DNA from 3 places in the Amycolatopsis sp. Poz14 genome. Region 3 is predicted to be linked to each of the others. Evidence: riboswitches for the same ligand, from Rfam matches in the RefSeq annotation. Region 3 holds a riboswitch; each other region holds the start of a gene.
The links. A riboswitch is a leader RNA that binds a small molecule or an ion and turns the genes downstream of it on or off. The one in region 3 is predicted to bind thiamine pyrophosphate.
Positions count from the first base shown of each region.

Region 1: it holds a riboswitch for thiamine pyrophosphate, as region 3 does, so the genes downstream of both, thiO (glycine oxidase ThiO) here and FKO37_RS10070 (thiamine ABC transporter substrate binding subunit) in region 3, are expected to answer to the same signal.
Region 2: it holds a riboswitch for thiamine pyrophosphate, as region 3 does, so the genes downstream of both, thiC (phosphomethylpyrimidine synthase ThiC) here and FKO37_RS10070 (thiamine ABC transporter substrate binding subunit) in region 3, are expected to answer to the same signal.

Region 1 is NZ_JACLHD010000001.1:1,436,230-1,441,564, reverse strand. Features, by position in the region: gene FKO37_RS07155 (hypothetical protein) at 237-737, shown strand; gene FKO37_RS07150 (thiazole synthase) at 799-1,551, opposite strand; gene thiS (sulfur carrier protein ThiS) at 1,554-1,754, opposite strand; gene thiO (glycine oxidase ThiO) at 1,754-2,842, opposite strand; TPP riboswitch at 2,839-2,945, opposite strand; gene thiE (thiamine phosphate synthase) at 2,976-3,641, shown strand; gene FKO37_RS07130 (hypothetical protein) at 3,869-4,648, opposite strand; gene FKO37_RS07125 (threonine/serine dehydratase) at 4,803-5,335, shown strand, end outside.
Region 2 is NZ_JACLHD010000001.1:1,450,225-1,455,559, reverse strand. Features, by position in the region: gene FKO37_RS07220 (AAA family ATPase) at 1-221, shown strand, start outside; gene FKO37_RS07215 (LytR C-terminal domain-containing protein) at 373-1,035, opposite strand; gene FKO37_RS07210 (DUF3263 domain-containing protein) at 1,032-1,340, opposite strand; gene FKO37_RS07205 (peptide deformylase) at 1,480-2,046, shown strand; TPP riboswitch at 2,174-2,306, shown strand; gene thiC (phosphomethylpyrimidine synthase ThiC) at 2,300-3,943, shown strand; gene thiD (bifunctional hydroxymethylpyrimidine kinase/phosphomethylpyrimidine kinase) at 3,940-4,764, shown strand; gene FKO37_RS07190 (hypothetical protein) at 4,781-4,984, shown strand; gene FKO37_RS07185 (Ca2+-dependent phosphoinositide-specific phospholipase C) at 4,981-5,335, opposite strand, start outside.
Region 3 is NZ_JACLHD010000001.1:2,039,227-2,044,561, reverse strand. Features, by position in the region: gene FKO37_RS10075 (iron ABC transporter permease) at 1-471, opposite strand, end outside; gene FKO37_RS10070 (thiamine ABC transporter substrate binding subunit) at 447-1,514, opposite strand; TPP riboswitch at 1,546-1,657, opposite strand; gene FKO37_RS10065 (4a-hydroxytetrahydrobiopterin dehydratase) at 1,682-1,972, shown strand; gene FKO37_RS10060 (GlxA family transcriptional regulator) at 2,515-3,501, opposite strand; gene FKO37_RS10055 (cysteine hydrolase family protein) at 3,605-4,195, shown strand; gene FKO37_RS10050 (hypothetical protein) at 4,243-4,815, opposite strand; gene ychF (redox-regulated ATPase YchF) at 4,875-5,335, opposite strand, start outside.

The DNA of each region.
Region 1 (5,335 bases), 600 kb from region 3:
GGCGAATGCCGCACACGGAATGGAAATTGAAGACCCCCCGACAGTCGTGACACGACGTCGAAACTGAAGAGTAAAGAGAAAATAAGAAAAGGTGCAATATGATCCATATCACACTCAAGCACGGTAACTGTCAACCTTTTTGACCGATAACCCGTGCGCCCAGTCAGTCTCGCTCCGAAAACGGATGAAACGGACATTAAATGCGCACGAGGACTACGGTAGCCGTAGCGACCGCCGTGACGACCACAATTACCTTGGGCGGGATTTGGACCGCCCAAGCCGCCACCGGCGACGATCCCGCGCCGAACGAACAGCCGGCGCTGGTCGAAGACTTCTCATACCCCGGTGCCGCCTCGATCGAGGCCAATTACCACGTGAATGTGATTTCCGGCGACGGCCACATCCTCTTCGCGGATTGTTCCGCTCCCCCGGAAAACAACATCGGAGCACTCCAAGTGCGCGCACAGGGCAGCGTCGGAATGCAACTGGACGGGCGCATCTGCTTCAAGATTCTCGCGACGCCAGGCACGATCGAGGTGAAAATCCCAAAGGTTTACGAAATCCGTGGCGACGGGCAGATCGACGGTACTGGACACAAGGTCAAGGCCGATCTCACCACTGATTCGGGAACTCACACGACTGTCGACGTCAACCCGAACCGCAGCACCCCGGTCGGCACCGGTTCTGGCCCGCAGAACCCGGAAACCACATTGCTCCGGTTGACGGCCTCTTCCTGAGTGCCGGAAGGCCGGATCTCATCGCAGTCGGTGAGACCCGGCCTGACCAAGTCCGAGCCGCTCAGCGAGGCGGACTGGACGCCTGCGCCCAAAACCGCTGCGGCACCCTTCCCGCACCTCGCGCCAGATACCCCGCCTCCACGGCGCTCCGCATCGCCAAGGCCATTCGTTCCGGGTCCGCCGCCCGGGTCACTGCGGTCGACAGCAGAACCGCCGAGCAGCCGAGTTCCATGGCCAGCGTGGCATCCGACGCCGTGCCGATCCCCGCGTCCAGCACGATCGGCACTGACGCGCGCGAGACGATCAGTTCGATGTTGTGCGGGTTCCGGATTCCCAGCCCAGTACCGATCGGAGCACCGAGCGGCATCACCGCGGCGCAGCCCGCTTCCTCCAGGCGCAGCGCTAGCACGGGATCGTCGTTGGTGTACGCGAACACCGTGAAACCGTCCGCCACCAGGCGTTCGGCTGCTTCCAGGGTTTCCAGCGGATCGGGCAGCAGGGTGCGGTCGTCGGCGTGCACCTCGAGTTTGATCAGGTTCGTTTCCAGCGCCTCGCGGGCCAGCTGGGCGGTGAGCACGGCTTCCGCCGCCGTGCGGCAGCCTGCGGTGTTCGGCAGCAGCTCGATGTCCAAGCGCCGCAACAGCTCCAGTACGCCCGAGCCGCCCTCGGCGTCGGCTCGGCGCATCGCCACGGTGGTGAGCTGGGTGCCCGACGCGACGAGCGCTCGTTCCAGCACTTCGAGATTCGCCGCGCCACCGGTGCCGATGATCAGTCGCGACGACAGCTTGTGTTCGCCGATGATCAGGTCGTCCATGCTCAACCTCCTTGAACCGCGGTCAGCACTTCGAGCTGCGCGCCCTTCGGCACGACCGATTCTTCCCATTCGCCACGCCGCACGACCTCGCCGTTGACCGCGACGGCCACACCCCTGCGTTCCGCTCCCAGCGCGTCGAGGACCGCGGAAACGGTGCTGTCGTCGGGGAATTCCCGCCATTCGCCGTTGACCTTGATCTCCATCAGACTCGCTCCTTCTCGACAAGACGGGCGGGCGTCGCCGCGGCGACCTCCGGCGGCGGGGCTTCGCCGGCCAGCCACGCGACCACGGCGTCCGCAGTCGCGGGCGCCATCAGCAAACCGTTGCGGTGATGTCCTGTCGCCGCGTACACGCCTTCGCTCACTTCGCCGATGTAGGGCAGAGCGTCGCGGCTCGCGGCGCGCAGTCCGGCGGCGACTTCCACCAGTTCGTACTCCGTGATGCCGGGCAGAATACGTTCCGCGCCTTCCAGCAACTCACGTACGCCGCGCGCGGTGACAGCCTGATCGAAACCGGCTTCGTACTGCGTCGCGCCAAGGACCAGTTCGCCGTCTTCTCGCGGTACCAGATAGATCGGCCGCCCTTCGACCATCGCGCGCACCGTGTACGGCGGAGGCGGCAGACAGCCACGACGCGGACGCAGTCGCAAAATCTCGCCCTTCAGCGGGCGTACGGCGTGCTCCAGCAACGGATGCAGCTGCCCGGTCCACGCCCCCGCGGCGAGGACCACCGGGCCGGACACGTCGGAAAGACTCTCGAGCCGCTCGCGCCGGAACTCGACCCCACGCTTCGTAGCCGCTTCGCTCAGCGCTGTGAGCAGTTTCCGGTTGTCCACGGCTAAATCACCCGGGACGTGCAGGCCGCTGCGCACCGCACCGACGCCCGGCGCGAGCCGCTTCGCCTCGCGGCCGGTGAGCGTCTCGACGTCGCGACCGAGCGAACGCAGGTACCCGGCGAGGATGTCGAGGTGCCCGGCATCGGCGCTGTCGAACCCGACGACGATCGTGCCGTGCTCGGCCAGCCCGGGATCGGTGCCCTCGTCGGCGAGGTCGCGTGCGAAACCTGGCCAGCGCTGCAGCGACGCTTCCCCCAGGCTGAGCACGGCTTCCTCGCCCGGCCACGCCTCGGTGACCGGTGCGAGCATCCCGCCGGCCAGCCAGGACGCGCCACCGCGCGCGGGCTCCGGGTCGACGACCGTGACGCGCCATCCGCGGGCGGCCGCGCGCCAGGCGACGGACAGCCCGATGACGCCGCCGCCGACGACAGTGACGGTTGTGGTGCTGGTGTTCACAGTGGAATCACGCTCCCTGCGCCGGCATGACCCGGATCAGGTTCCACGGTCGGAGCGGCAGCTCCCTCTCAGCCCGTTGCCTCGGGCTCCCGTGCGGACTCCCACACCGTAGCGCGCGGGTAACGTCACCGCCATGCCTGCCTTGACCGGAGACCAAATTCGCACCCGGCTAGCCGACGCCCGGCTGTACCTGTGCACCGACGCCCGCACGTCCCGAGGCGACCTGGCCGAGTTCGCTGACGCAGCCTTGGCGGGCGGCGTGGACATCATCCAACTGCGGGACAAGACCGGCGGCGCCCCGCTCGAGGCCAAGCAGGAGATCGCAGCGCTGGAAGTCCTGGCAGAGGCGTGCGCCCGACACGGAGCGCTGCTCTCGGTGAACGACCGTGCGGACGTAGCGCTGGCCGTCGGCGCCGACGTCCTGCACCTGGGCCAAGACGACATCCCAGTCTCCCTAGCCCGACGAGTCCTGGGCGACGACGTAGTCATCGGCCGATCCACCCATTCGGAGGAGCAAGCCACAGCAGCCGCCACCGAGGCAGGAGTGAACTACTTCTGCACCGGCCCCTGCTGGCCCACCCCGACGAAGCCCGGCCGCTTCGCCCCCGGCCTGGACCTAGTCCGCTCAACCGCAGCGAGCAACACCGAACGCCCCTGGTTCGCCATCGGCGGCATCGACGAACCCCGCCTACCCGAAGTACTGGCCGCAGGCGCGACCCGAATCGTCGTCGTCCGAGCAATCACCGAGGCCGAAGACCCCAAAGCAGCCGCACAAACCCTACGAGCCCACCTGGGATAACCACGCCCGCCGACACACCCAAGGCGAGCCACCCAACCGCACCGGTGCACCCAACGAGCGAGGCACCCACACCTCCCCCGCACCCCGATACGAAGCCCCTCTGCGGTTCGGGGGTGCTTGTCAAGGCATCTTTCCCGCCTTGACAAGCACCCCCGAACCGTCAGCACAATCAAGCTTCGGGGTGCCCCACGCAACCACCGTGCGCAATGTCGCCGCCAGGCGACGAGCTACTCCCCACCATTAGACGGAACCACAGGCGCAGTAGCCGTCTGACTACCACTAGGCGCCTGCGAACTACTAGACGGCTTAGACAAAGAAGACGGCGCCTGACTCTCCCGCGTAGCCTGCGAAGACGGCGGCGCACTAGCCGTAGTAGTAGGCGTAGACGTCGAACCGTTGGACCGAGACTCCCCAGTCGGCGGCGCCTGCGGCTGAGTACTGGGCGTGTTGTCCGGATGATCATCCCGCTGCTGACCGGTCTCCGGCTGCCGAGGAATCAACCCAGTCGACACATTCCCCTTAGTCGTCCAGTCAATCCCCACCAGCACAACCAACGCCACGACAAACGCGACCACACTGGACGCGATGATCAACGGCCACCGCATCTTCCGCAGCTTCTCGCCCAGACCTTCGGCCGCATCCGGCTCAGTAGGACGCAACCGAACCGTCGGCATGTTCGCCACGTCAGCGTCGACATGCACCGTCGCCGCGTCGCCGGAACCGGATTCCCGCACCGCCTCCACCGGCACCAGCGCGCCCCTGCTGCGCCGGGCAGCCGTCTCCATCGCCTTCCGCGCGGCATCGCGAGTGCGCTGCAAAGACCGCAGGTACAACTCGCCGCCGACGGTGCTGACCACACTCGCCACCCCGGCGCCGATGACTGTTCCCGCGACCCCCAGCGTCGAACCCAGCAACGCGGCGGTGACCGCCGCGAGCGCCGCGGCGAGCACCGAGGTCATGCGGAGTTTCTTCTTGTCCTCCGCGGTTTCCTTCTGCTCCTCGCTCATGATTCCGATCTGATCGTTTCCCAGCCCTGTTCCCTGCTTCTTCAACGGTTAAGTCGTCCGAGGTGCTCCCTTCGTTGCCCCGGCGTGAGGGACGCCACGTTGACTGTCCACAATGGATGGACTAAAGCTCACACTTTCCTGACATACTCGCCTCATGCACCTCGTGACGATCTCCGACATCGAAACCGCGGCCGGACGGCTGAAGGGCACCGCGGTGCACACCCCGCTGCTGCGCCAGCTCTGGGTTCCCGGCGAATTCTGGGTGAAACCCGAGAGCCTGCAACCGATCGGCGCGTTCAAGATCCGCGGCGCGTACAACGCGATCGCCGCGCTCACCGACGCCGAACGGGAACGCGGCGTGGTCGCGTATTCGAGCGGCAACCACGCGCAAGCGGTCGCCTACGCCGCGCGCGAATTCGGGATCACCGCGGTGATCGTGGTGCCGGACGTCACTCCGCGGCTGAAGGTCGAAGCGACCCGCCGCTGGGGCGCGGAAGTCCGCGAAGTGCCGATCGCGGAACGGGAATCAGCGGCGCTCGCCCTCGCCGAGGAACGCGGCCTCACGCTGATCCCGCCGTTCGACCACCCGGACATCATCGCCGGGCAGGGCACCGTCGGGCTGGAGATCGCGCAGGACCTCCCGGACGTCGAGACCGTGCTGGTCCCGATCAGCGGCGGCGGCTTCGC
Region 2 (5,335 bases), 590 kb from region 3:
TGGACCTCGCGGCCACCGCGGCGGCCCTGGAGGGCTACTCGGCCGCCGACTGCGCCGCGCTGATCCGAGAGGCGGCGCTGACCGCGATGCGCGAGTCGCTGGAGGCACGCGAGGTGACTGCGGCGCATCTGGACAAGGCACGCGAGGCGGTGCGGCCCTCGCTGGACGCCGCGCAGCTGGCGACGCTGGAGGCTTACGCGCAGGCGCAGCAGGAACGCTGAGGACGCCTCCGCGACCGAGCTGTACGTGAGGGGAACCCTGACGGAATCTGATTCCGTCAGGGTTCCCCTCACGTACCTCGAGCGCAGCCGAGCGCCGGGCCCGGCAGACATGACAAAGCCCGCGCCGTAGCGCGGGCTGTCACGAACCGGGTCAGCTGCCCTGGTGGCCGCCGGGCCGGTAGTCCTTCGTGATGATCACTATGACGCCCGGGCTCGAGTTCTGGATGCCGTCGAACCGGGGCTGGGCCTGGAAGCCGAACTCCTTGGCCAGCTGTTTCGCGGCGGCTTCCTCGTCGGTGCCCGGCCGGAAGTAGGCCGTGGTGGTCGGGATGTTGCCCTGCGAGTAGTTGCCGACCTCGGCGACGTTCCAGCCCGAACCGCGGAAGTCGGCGGCGGCCTGTTCGGCGAGGTGCTTGATCAGCGAGTTGTTGTAGACCCGAAGGGTGACCCACTTGTTCGAGGCCTGCTGGTCCGGACCCGCCTGACCCGGCTGCCCTGGCTGCTGGCCCGGCTGGCCGCCGGGCTGCCCTGGCTGGCCCGACGCCGGCGCCGACGAAGCAGCGGACGACGAGGCCGGTGCCGACGAGGCGGGCGACGACGGCGCGGAGCTGGGCGCCGAGGACGAGGACGACGACGGCGCGGACGACGATCCGCCGGGCGCGCTGGGCTCGCCGGACGTGCTCGGCCCGGCGTTCTGGTCGCCGTTCGTGTTGAGCACGGTGACCCCGCCGATGACGGCGGCGACGACCGCTACCCCGATCAGCGCGACCCCCGCGGCCTTCAACGGCCGGGACAGTCCCGAGAAGACGCTCATGACAGCTCGATCCCCAACCGCCGGGCCCCGCGTTTGCGCTGACGGGCGGCGCGCGTTTTGCGCAGCCGCTTGACCAGCATCGGATCGGCCGCGACGGCCTCCGGCTTGGCCAGCAGCGTGTTCAGCAACTGGTAGTAACGGGTGGAGGACAGTCCGAAGCGCTCCCGGATGGCGTTCTCCTTCGCCCCGGCGTGGCGCCACCACTGCCGCTCGAACGCGAGAATGTCCAGTTCGCGTTCGGTCAGGCCACCGACATTCTCCGGCGGCGACGGCTGGTTTTCAGCCATCGACTCCGCGGCGTCCATGCGGTCCTCGCAATCGGTGTCGGCAGTCCTTCCGCGGGCGTCATTGAACCACGGAACCCATGCTCGACATGGGCATCCGACACGGCGCGTCACGGTCCGATCCAGGTGTACCAGAAGGGTCCGACTAAACTCGGCGTCCGTGACCGTCCACCCCATCTGCATCGCCGGCGAACCCGTGCTGCACCAGCCCACGCGCGAGATCACCGAGTTCGACGACAAACTCGCCACCCTCGTCGAGGACATGTTCGAGACCATGTACGCGGCCGAGGGCGTCGGCCTCGCGGCCAACCAGATCGGGCTCGACCTGCGGGTGTTCGTATACGACTGCCCGGACGACGAGGGCGTCGAGCACAAGGGCGTGGTGGTCAACCCGAAGCTCGAGACCTCCGAGATCCCGGAGACCATGCCGGACCCGGACGACGACTGGGAGGGCTGCCTCTCGGCCCCGGGCGAGTCGTACCCGACCGGGCGCGCCTCGTGGGCGAAGGTGACCGGCTTCGACGTCGAGGGAAATCCGATCGAGGTCGAGGGCACCGGCTACTTCGCGCGGTGCCTGCAGCATGAGACCGATCACCTCGACGGGTTCATTTACCTGGACCGGCTCGTCGGCCGCCACGCGCGCGCGGCGAAGAAGATGCTCAAGAAGAACAAGTGGGGCGTTCCCGGCCTGACCTGGCTGCCGCCCAAAGAACCCGCGGACGCCTGACGCGCGCCGAATTTCCCGAAGGCCTCCCCGGAATCACCGGGGAGGCCTTCGTCGTCCTTCGGCCAGACGGGCGGCGGGGTTGTGCCCGACCGAGGCGCCATGGCATCGTCGGACAAGCAACCTCAACCGAATGCAACGCGGGAGCTCGCGCCTTGGCGGGCTGAGAGGGTGGCTGGTGTCCATCTCGCGGACACCCGGCGTCACCGACCGCATGAACCTGACCGGGTAATGCCGGCGTAGGGAGTGAACGTCGTTGACGACGCTGGAAAACCAGGGTGCCATCGCCCCGTCCGTCACCACCGGGCCGATCACCGGCTCGCGGAAGGTCTACCACCGCACCGAATCCGGACTGCGGGTTCCGGCGCGGCGGATCGACCTGTCGAACGGGGAGCATTTCGACGTGTACGACACGTCCGGCCCCTACACCGATCCGGACGCGAACATCGATGTCCACAATGGACTGCACCCGCTCCGCTCCGGCTGGGCTGACGGACGGGAGCACAACACCCAGCTCGGCTGGGCGAAAGCCGGGGTCATCACCCGGGAAATGGAGTTCATCGCCGCGCGCGAACGCTGCACTCCGGAGTTCGTGCGGGACGAGGTCGCCCGCGGTCGCGCGGTGATTCCGGTCAACCGCAAGCACCCGGAGACCGAGCCGATGATCATCGGCAAGAACTTCCTGGTGAAGATCAACGCCAACATGGGAAACTCGGCCGTCTGGTCCTCTGTGGAGGAAGAGGTCGACAAGATGGTGTGGGCCACCCGCTGGGGAGCCGACACGATCATGGACCTCTCCACCGGCAAGCGGATCCACGAGACGCGCGAGTGGATCGTGCGCAACTCGCCGGTCCCGGTCGGCACCGTGCCGATCTACCAGGCGCTGGAAAAGGTCAACGGGGAGCCGGAAAAGCTCACCTGGGAGATCTACCGCGACACCGTAATCGAGCAGTGCGAGCAGGGCGTCGACTACATGACGGTGCACGCGGGCGTGCTGCTGCGCTACATCCCGCTCACCGCGCGCCGGGTCACCGGCATCGTCAGCCGCGGCGGGTCGATCATGGCCGCCTGGTGTCTCGCGCACCACCAGGAGTCCTTCCTGTACACGCATTTCTCCGAGCTGTGCGAGATCCTGCGCGAGTACGACGTCACGTTCTCCCTCGGCGACGGCCTCCGTCCCGGCTCGATCGCGGACGCCAACGACCGGGCCCAGTTCGCCGAACTGGAAACCCTCGGCGAGCTGACGCACATCGCGCGCGAGCACGACGTGCAGGTGATGATCGAAGGCCCCGGCCACGTGCCGATGCACAAGATCAAGGAAAACGTGGAGCTGGAGGAAAAGCTCACCGGCGAGGCCCCGTTCTACACGCTCGGCCCGCTCGCCACGGACATCGCCCCGGCGTACGACCACATCACCTCGGCGATCGGCGCGGCGCAGATCGGCTGGTACGGCACGGCGATGCTGTGCTACGTCACGCCGAAGGAGCACCTCGGCCTGCCCAACCGCGACGACGTGAAGACCGGCGTGATCACCTACAAGATCGCCGCGCACGCCGCCGACCTCGCCAAGGGCCACCAGTACGCGCAGGACTGGGACGACGAGTTGTCCAAGGCCCGCTTCGAATTCCGGTGGAACGACCAGTTCAACCTGTCGCTCGACCCGGACACCGCTCGGTCCTTCCACGACGAGACGCTTCCCGCGGAACCGGCGAAGACCGCGCACTTCTGCTCGATGTGCGGGCCGAAGTTCTGCTCGATGCGGATCACCCAGGACGTGCGCAAGTACGCCGAGGAGCACGGTCTGTCCTCTGTGGAGGCGATCGAGGCGGGCATGGCCGAGAAGTCCGCGGAGTTTTCCGAGCAGGGCAACAAGGTCTATCTGCCCGTGGTCAACCAGTGACAGTCACCCCTCGTACCGCCCTCACCATCGCCGGATCCGATTCCGGCGGTGGTGCGGGCGTGCAGGCGGACCTGCGCACGTTCTTCGCCAACGGCGTGCACGGACTGGTCGCGCTCACCGCGGTCACCGTGCAGAATTCGCTGGGCGTGCAAGGGTTTTCCGAGATCCCGGTCGACGTCGTCACCGCGCAGATCAAAGCGGTCGCCGAGGACATGGGCGTCAACGCGGCGAAGACCGGCATGCTCGCTACCGCGGACATCATTCAGGCGGTGGCGAAAACGCTGGACGAAGTCCACATTGGACGCACTACGGACACCCCGTTCGTAGTCGACCCGGTGGCCGCGTCGATGACCGGCCACGCGCTGCTGCGCGAGGAAGCGCTGGAAGCGATCCGCACGGAACTGTTTCCGCGCGCCACGCTCATCACGCCGAATCTCGACGAGGTCCGGCTGCTGACCGGCGTCAGCGTCACCGACGCGAAGAGCCAGCACGTCGCCGCGGAAGCGTTGCTGGAGTTCGGTTCCCAGTGGGTTCTGGTCAAGGGCGGGCACCTCTACGACGCCGCCGACTGCGTCGATCTGCTCACCGACGGCTCGTCGGTCATCGAGCTGAGCGGACCGCGCATCGACACCGAGAACACCCACGGCGGTGGTGACACCATGGCGTCCGCGATCACCTCGTCGCTCGCGAAGGGCGCGGACGTGCCCACCGCGGTCGCGGAGGCGAAACGGTTCATCGAACGCTGCGTCCAGGAGGCGTATCCGCTCGGCGCCGGGGTCGGCCCGGTTTCCCCGTTCTGGCGGCTCGCGAATCCGCAGTGAATGCGACACTGGCCGGATGAGCGAGACACCGGAAGCATTGTGGGCGCGGCTGCCGCTTGAGGTGCAGCACGAGGTCGACGGCCTGGTCACCGAGCACCGCACCGCTTCGGCGGTCAAAACGATCCGCAAATCGGGCGTCACGCCGCGCCCGGGGATCGCCGAAGCGCAAGCGGTGTACGAATACCGGATGTCGGTGCTGAAGCCGCCGCCGCGCTTTTAGCCCCGCGAGTCCACCGTCGGCAGCACGGTCGTGAGGCCGGTCCAATCGGACGTCACCACGGACGCGTGCTGCTTGGCCAGTTCGGCGACGCGCTGGGTCGCCTGGTCGACGGTCGGGTTGTGGTCGTCGATGGCCGGCGCGACGTTCTGGGCGTCCGTCATCACCACGTAGTAGTGGTTTTCGTCGTACCAGGACATTCCGGCCTTCGCGAGCCATTCGCTCGCGTCTCCGTCGAAAACGACAAACCACGGTTTCTGCTCCGCGGTGTATTTGTCGCGCGGATCGCCGCCGGCGGCACCGTGCACGGTCGGGAAGATCTGGACCGAATTCAGCTTCCCGGCCGCCTTCTGG
Region 3 (5,335 bases):
TTCGGTCGCTCGCGGATCGAGGTGCGCCCACAGCCCGGCGACCGTGCGCGCGACGACGGCGACGTTGAAGAAGGCGTTGGCCAGGATAAGCGGCAGCACGCCGCCGTCCGGCCAGATCGCCCGGAAAGCCAAGCCGACGACGACCGTCGGCAGCACGAACGGGACCAGCACGATCGTCCGCGCGAGCCCGACCCCGGGCAGCCGCACCCGCGCCAGCAGGTACGCCACCGGCAGTCCGGCGAGCACCGCGACCACGGTCGACGCGGCCGCGCTGGCCAGCGTGAACCCGGCGAGCCGCCACGTCTGCGGGTCGCCGAGCACGGTGTCGACGCCGCCCGCGGAAAACCCCCGGCCGACGATCGCCACGACCGGCCAGGCGAAGAACACCACCAGGAACGCGACCGGCAGCAGACCGAGCAGCGTGAGCCCGACAGTGCGCGCGGGGATCACGCGCCCATGAGCGAGCGCCATTCCCCGATCCACTTCTCCCGGCCAGCCTGCACCTTGTCCGCGGGCATCGTGGCCGGTGCCTGCGGCAGCGGAGCCGCGGTGGCCCAGCCCGCCGGCAGTTCGACGCCCTGGCGCGCCGGGTAGACGTACATGTTCGCCGCGACCGTCGTCTGGAACTGCTGCGACAAGAGGAAGTCGACGACCTTCTGCGCCTGCGGGATCTGCTTGCCGTTGGTGAGCACGCCCGCGTACTCGACCTGGCGGAAGCAGGTGTCGAGCAGCGCCTTGGTGCGCGGCTTGCCGTCCTCGCCGAGCTCGGCGGCGGGCGACGAGGCGTAGGACACGACGATCGGCCGCGGGCCCTTGCCCGACGAGCCGGAGAAGTCCTTGGTGTAGGCCTCCTCCCAGCCGCTGACGGTCTTGAGGCCGTTGTCCTTCAGCTTCTGCCAGTAGCTCTGCCAGCCGTTCTCGCCGTACTTCGCGACCGTGCCGAGCAGGAAGGCCAGCCCCGGCGACGCGGTGGCCGGGCTCTCCGCGACGGTCAGGTCCTTGTACTTGGGGTCGGCGAGGTCGTCGTAGCTCTTCGGCTCCGGGAGACCCTTGCTCGCGAAGTACGCCGGGTCGATGTTCACGCAGACGTCGCCGAGGTCGACCGCCGCCAGCCGGTGCTGCGGGTCGACGGAGTAGCGCTGCGGGCCGCGGTCGGCCTCCGGGCTGGTGTAGGGCTGGAAGACGCCCTCGCTGAGCGCACGGGAGGCGAAGGTGTTGTCGACGCCGTACGCGACGTCGCCGATCGGGTTGCCCTTGGTGAGCACGAGCTTGTTGGTGAGCGCGCCGGCGTCGCCGGACTTGAGGATCTTGAGCTTGATCCCGGACTGGCGCTGGAAGGCGTCGAGCACGTCCTGCGGGGCGGCGAACGAATCGTGCGTGACCAGCGTGACGGTCGGCGTCTGCTGGTCCTGGCTCGCGGACGACCCGCCCGAGTCGCCGCTGGACAGCGAGCAGGCGCTGGCGAGCATCGAGACCCCGGCGAGGCCTGCCACCGTGCGGACGGTCCGCGACATCATTCTTCCCCTCCTGCACTGCGCCGGATGAGGGAGAGCGATACGGCCTCCCTACGCCGGCATGATCCGGATCCAGGTGCGAACGGTCGCGGGTTGACGGCCCGCCTCTCAGCCCGGCGTACCGGACTCCCGTGGCAATGCCGCAGCGTAGCCGACACCATGGAGTGATGACGCAGCTATTGAACGACTCAGCGGTGGAAGAGGCCCTAGGCACCGTCCCGGAGTGGCAACGCGAGGACGCCGTCATCGTGCGGACGGTCGAACTCCCGTCCTTCCCGGCGGCGATCGAGGTGGTGGACCGGGTGGCCGAACTGGCCGAGGAAGCCGACCACCATCCGGACATCGACATCCGCTGGCGCACCCTGACCTTCCGCCTCAGCACCCACTACCTCGGCGGCCTGACCGAACGCGATTTCGCGCTGGCCCGCCAGATCGACGAGGTACTGGCGGCCCGCTGACCAGGTGTGATGTCGGCAACCCTGGCAACATGAACGGCCCCTTCGCGCGTCTTCCGGACAGACGCGACGGAAGGAGGCCTCATGGTCCAGGCACTCGTAGTGGGAATGGGTTCGTTCGGCCTGATGGTGGCCGCCGCGGGAGGCGTGCTGTGGCACACCGCGCGCAACCGACGTGACCTTGATCACAAGCGGTAACAGTGAGCTAGATCAAGGCGCTATCCCAGCGGAATCATCGGCACTCGCCCCGCTAGGACTCGCCATGAACAGCACATCCGCCCAGCTCACCGCCGCACAGCGCACGTGGGTCGCGGTGTTCTCGACCGCTGTCGTCCTCCTGTCGATGGTGGTGCTCGGCCTGCTCGGCTGAGCCCCGGCCGGTTCACGGCAGCGGGAACATCCGGATGACCCAGAACATGGCGATTCCGATGAGCCCGAGCACGACCGAAGCGCCCCAGACGGCGTAGAGAACGATCCGCACCGGGGCCTCTTTGCCGGATGACCGGGGCGAGTAGGACGTTTCGCCGAAATTGCCCCGGCGCGGGTCAGGCGGTCGAGACGATCCGGAAGCGCTCCCGGTACTCGCTGGGCGTCGTGTTCAGCGTCCGCCGGAAAGACCGGTTCAAGGTCGACACCGTGCCGAACCCGCACGTCCCGGCGATCCGCGACAACGTCTCGTCGGTCGTCTCCAGGCGATGCCGCGCGGCCTCGACCCTGGCGTGCTCGACGTAGGCGGCAGGGGTCATCCCCAGCTCCGCCTTGAACACGCGCGTGATCTGGCGGTCCGTCACATGCGCGTGCGCAGCGAGGTCGGACACCGTCAGCGGATCCGCGAGGTGGGCCGCGATGTACTGCCGCAGCTCGTCGACCCGCCGGGTCGCGGACGCGGGCTCCAGCGACACGCTGAACTGGCTCTGCCCGCCGGGCCGCCGCAGGAACATCACCAGCTGACGAGCCACCCGCGAGGCTGATTCCGGACCGAAATCGTCGGCTACCAGCGCCAGCGCGAGATCGAGGCAGGCGCTCAGCCCGGCGCCCGTCCACACGGACCCGTCGCGGATGAAGATCGGATCCGCGTCGACCGTCACCTCGGGATGCTCCGCGGCCAGCTGCCGGGCCGTCGACCAGTGCGTAGTGGCGCGTTTGCCGTCGAGCAGCCCCGCCGCCGCCAGGATGTGCGCGCCGACGCAGACGGACGCCACCCGGCGCGTCCGCCCAGCCAGCCTGCGCACCTGCTCGACCACGGCCGGGTCGCATTGAGCGACGACCTCGCCTTTGCCGCCCGTCGTCACGGCCCCGGGCACGATCAACGTGTCGATCGCCTTCCTCCCCAGCTCAGCGAACGTCACATCGGGCAAGACGCGCACCCCCGCCGAGGTGGTCACCGGGTCCAGCGTCTCGGCGGCGAGCACCACTTCGTAGCCCGTCGGACGGTCCATTTCCCGCTGCAGCAAGGAAAACACCTCAGCGGGACCGGTCACGTCGAGCAGGTCGATCCGGTCGAACAGGACCACGACCACCAGTCTCTTCATTCGTGCCCCTCATGTCGGTTTCTGCGCTTTGCATGTCATTGCCGACATCCGTAGCCGAGTCTAGCGTCGGTCGTGCGGAACGGAAACGAGAGGAAACCCCACCATGGCAAGGAAAACGCTGCGGGAGCTGAACGGTCTCGACCAGACCCCGGCAACGCTGGCCGACGCGACACTGATCCTGGTCGACTACCAGAACACCTACACCCGCGGCGTGATGGAGCTGGAAGGCTGGCGTCCGGCGCTGACCGCGGCTCGGCAGTTGCTCGCCAAAGCCCGCGCCGCCGGCGCGAAGGTGATCCACGTCGTCCACGACAGCGGCGAGGGCACGCCGTACGACGTCCGAGCCGAGATCGGCAGCATCCACTCGGACGTCGCCCCGGTCGAAGGCGAACCGGTCGTCGTGAAGGGCGCGCCGAACTCCTTCGTGAACACCGACCTGGGCTCACGGGTTGACGAAGCCGGGCACAAGAACGTGGTGATCGCCGGGTTCATGACCAACATGTGCGTCACGTTCACCACCGAAGGCGCGTTCCTGCGCGGCAACCACCCGACCGTCGTCGCCGACGCCTGCGCCACCCGTCCGTTGCCGACTCCTGCTGGGGAAGTCAGCGCGGATCAACTGCACAGCAGCGCTCTGGCAACCATCGGGGATCTTTACGGCGTTGTCGTGCCGAGTGTTGCCGAGCTGAACTGAACCTCGGCCTCGGTCTCGGCGGGTCTTATCCTGCCGAGACCGGTCCGTCAGAAGTCGATGAACCCCGCGACCACCTCCCGCACCACTCCGTCGGATCCCGGAGTGCCGTAGAAGTAGACCGACCCGTAGCCCCAGAGATACTCCTCGATCACATCCTCGAGCTCGCCCTCGGTCGGCCAGCCCTCTTCGTTGACCTGAAAGAGAAACTGATGCCCGTCGGCACGTACGGCGTCGGCGTAGCTCGGCTCGTCTTGAATCAGCACCGGCTCGTCCCCGAACTGGACGAGCGCGATCGAGTCTTCCTCGTCAGGCATCTCGGAGAGCGCCGCCGAGCGAAGCCCGGGCCACCCCAGGTCGGCCCGCTCCCCGCGCGGCGAGGGCGGGTGCACCAGCGCACGCATCGCCATGTCCGGGTACTGGACGTCGCTGTCGCCGATGTCGAATCCGTTGCGCAGCACCACGGAAACCTCGTAGCCCTGCGCCCAGGGAGCTGCCGGGACGGTCAGCAAATAGCGGTGGGTCGCGAGGAGCGGATGCGCCTCGATCGCAACGGGCGGCGCACCACCAAGACGGCCTCCGTCTGCGCGATCCGGCAAGGACGGGGTGAAGAGCACGGGCATAGGCCGATCCTACGAACCAGGACCGACAATTTCGCGCCCGTGCTCAGCCACGAACCAGGTCAGACGTTGAAGCGGAACTCCACGACGTCGCCGTCCGCCATCACGTAATCCTTGCCCTCCATGCGGACCTTGCCCGCCGAACGCGCGGCCGCCATCGAGCCCGCTTCGACGAGGTCCTCGAACGACACGACCTCCGCCTTGATGAAGCCGCGCTCGAAGTCCGTGTGGATGACGCCGGCGGCCTGCGGGGCGGTCGCGCCCTGCGGGATCGTCCAGGCGCGGGATTCCTTCGGACCGGCCGTGAGGTACGTCTGCAGGCCGAGCGTGTGGAAGCCCGCGCGAGCGAGCGCGTTCAGGCCTGGCTCCAGCTGGCCGACGGACTCCAGCAGCTCGCGCACGGACTCCTCGTCGTCCAGCTCCAGCAGCTCGGCCTCGACCTTCGCGTCCAGGAACACCGCGTCCGCCGGGGCGACGAGCTTCGCCAGCTCCTCGCGGCGCGCCTCGTCGGTGAGCACGGCTT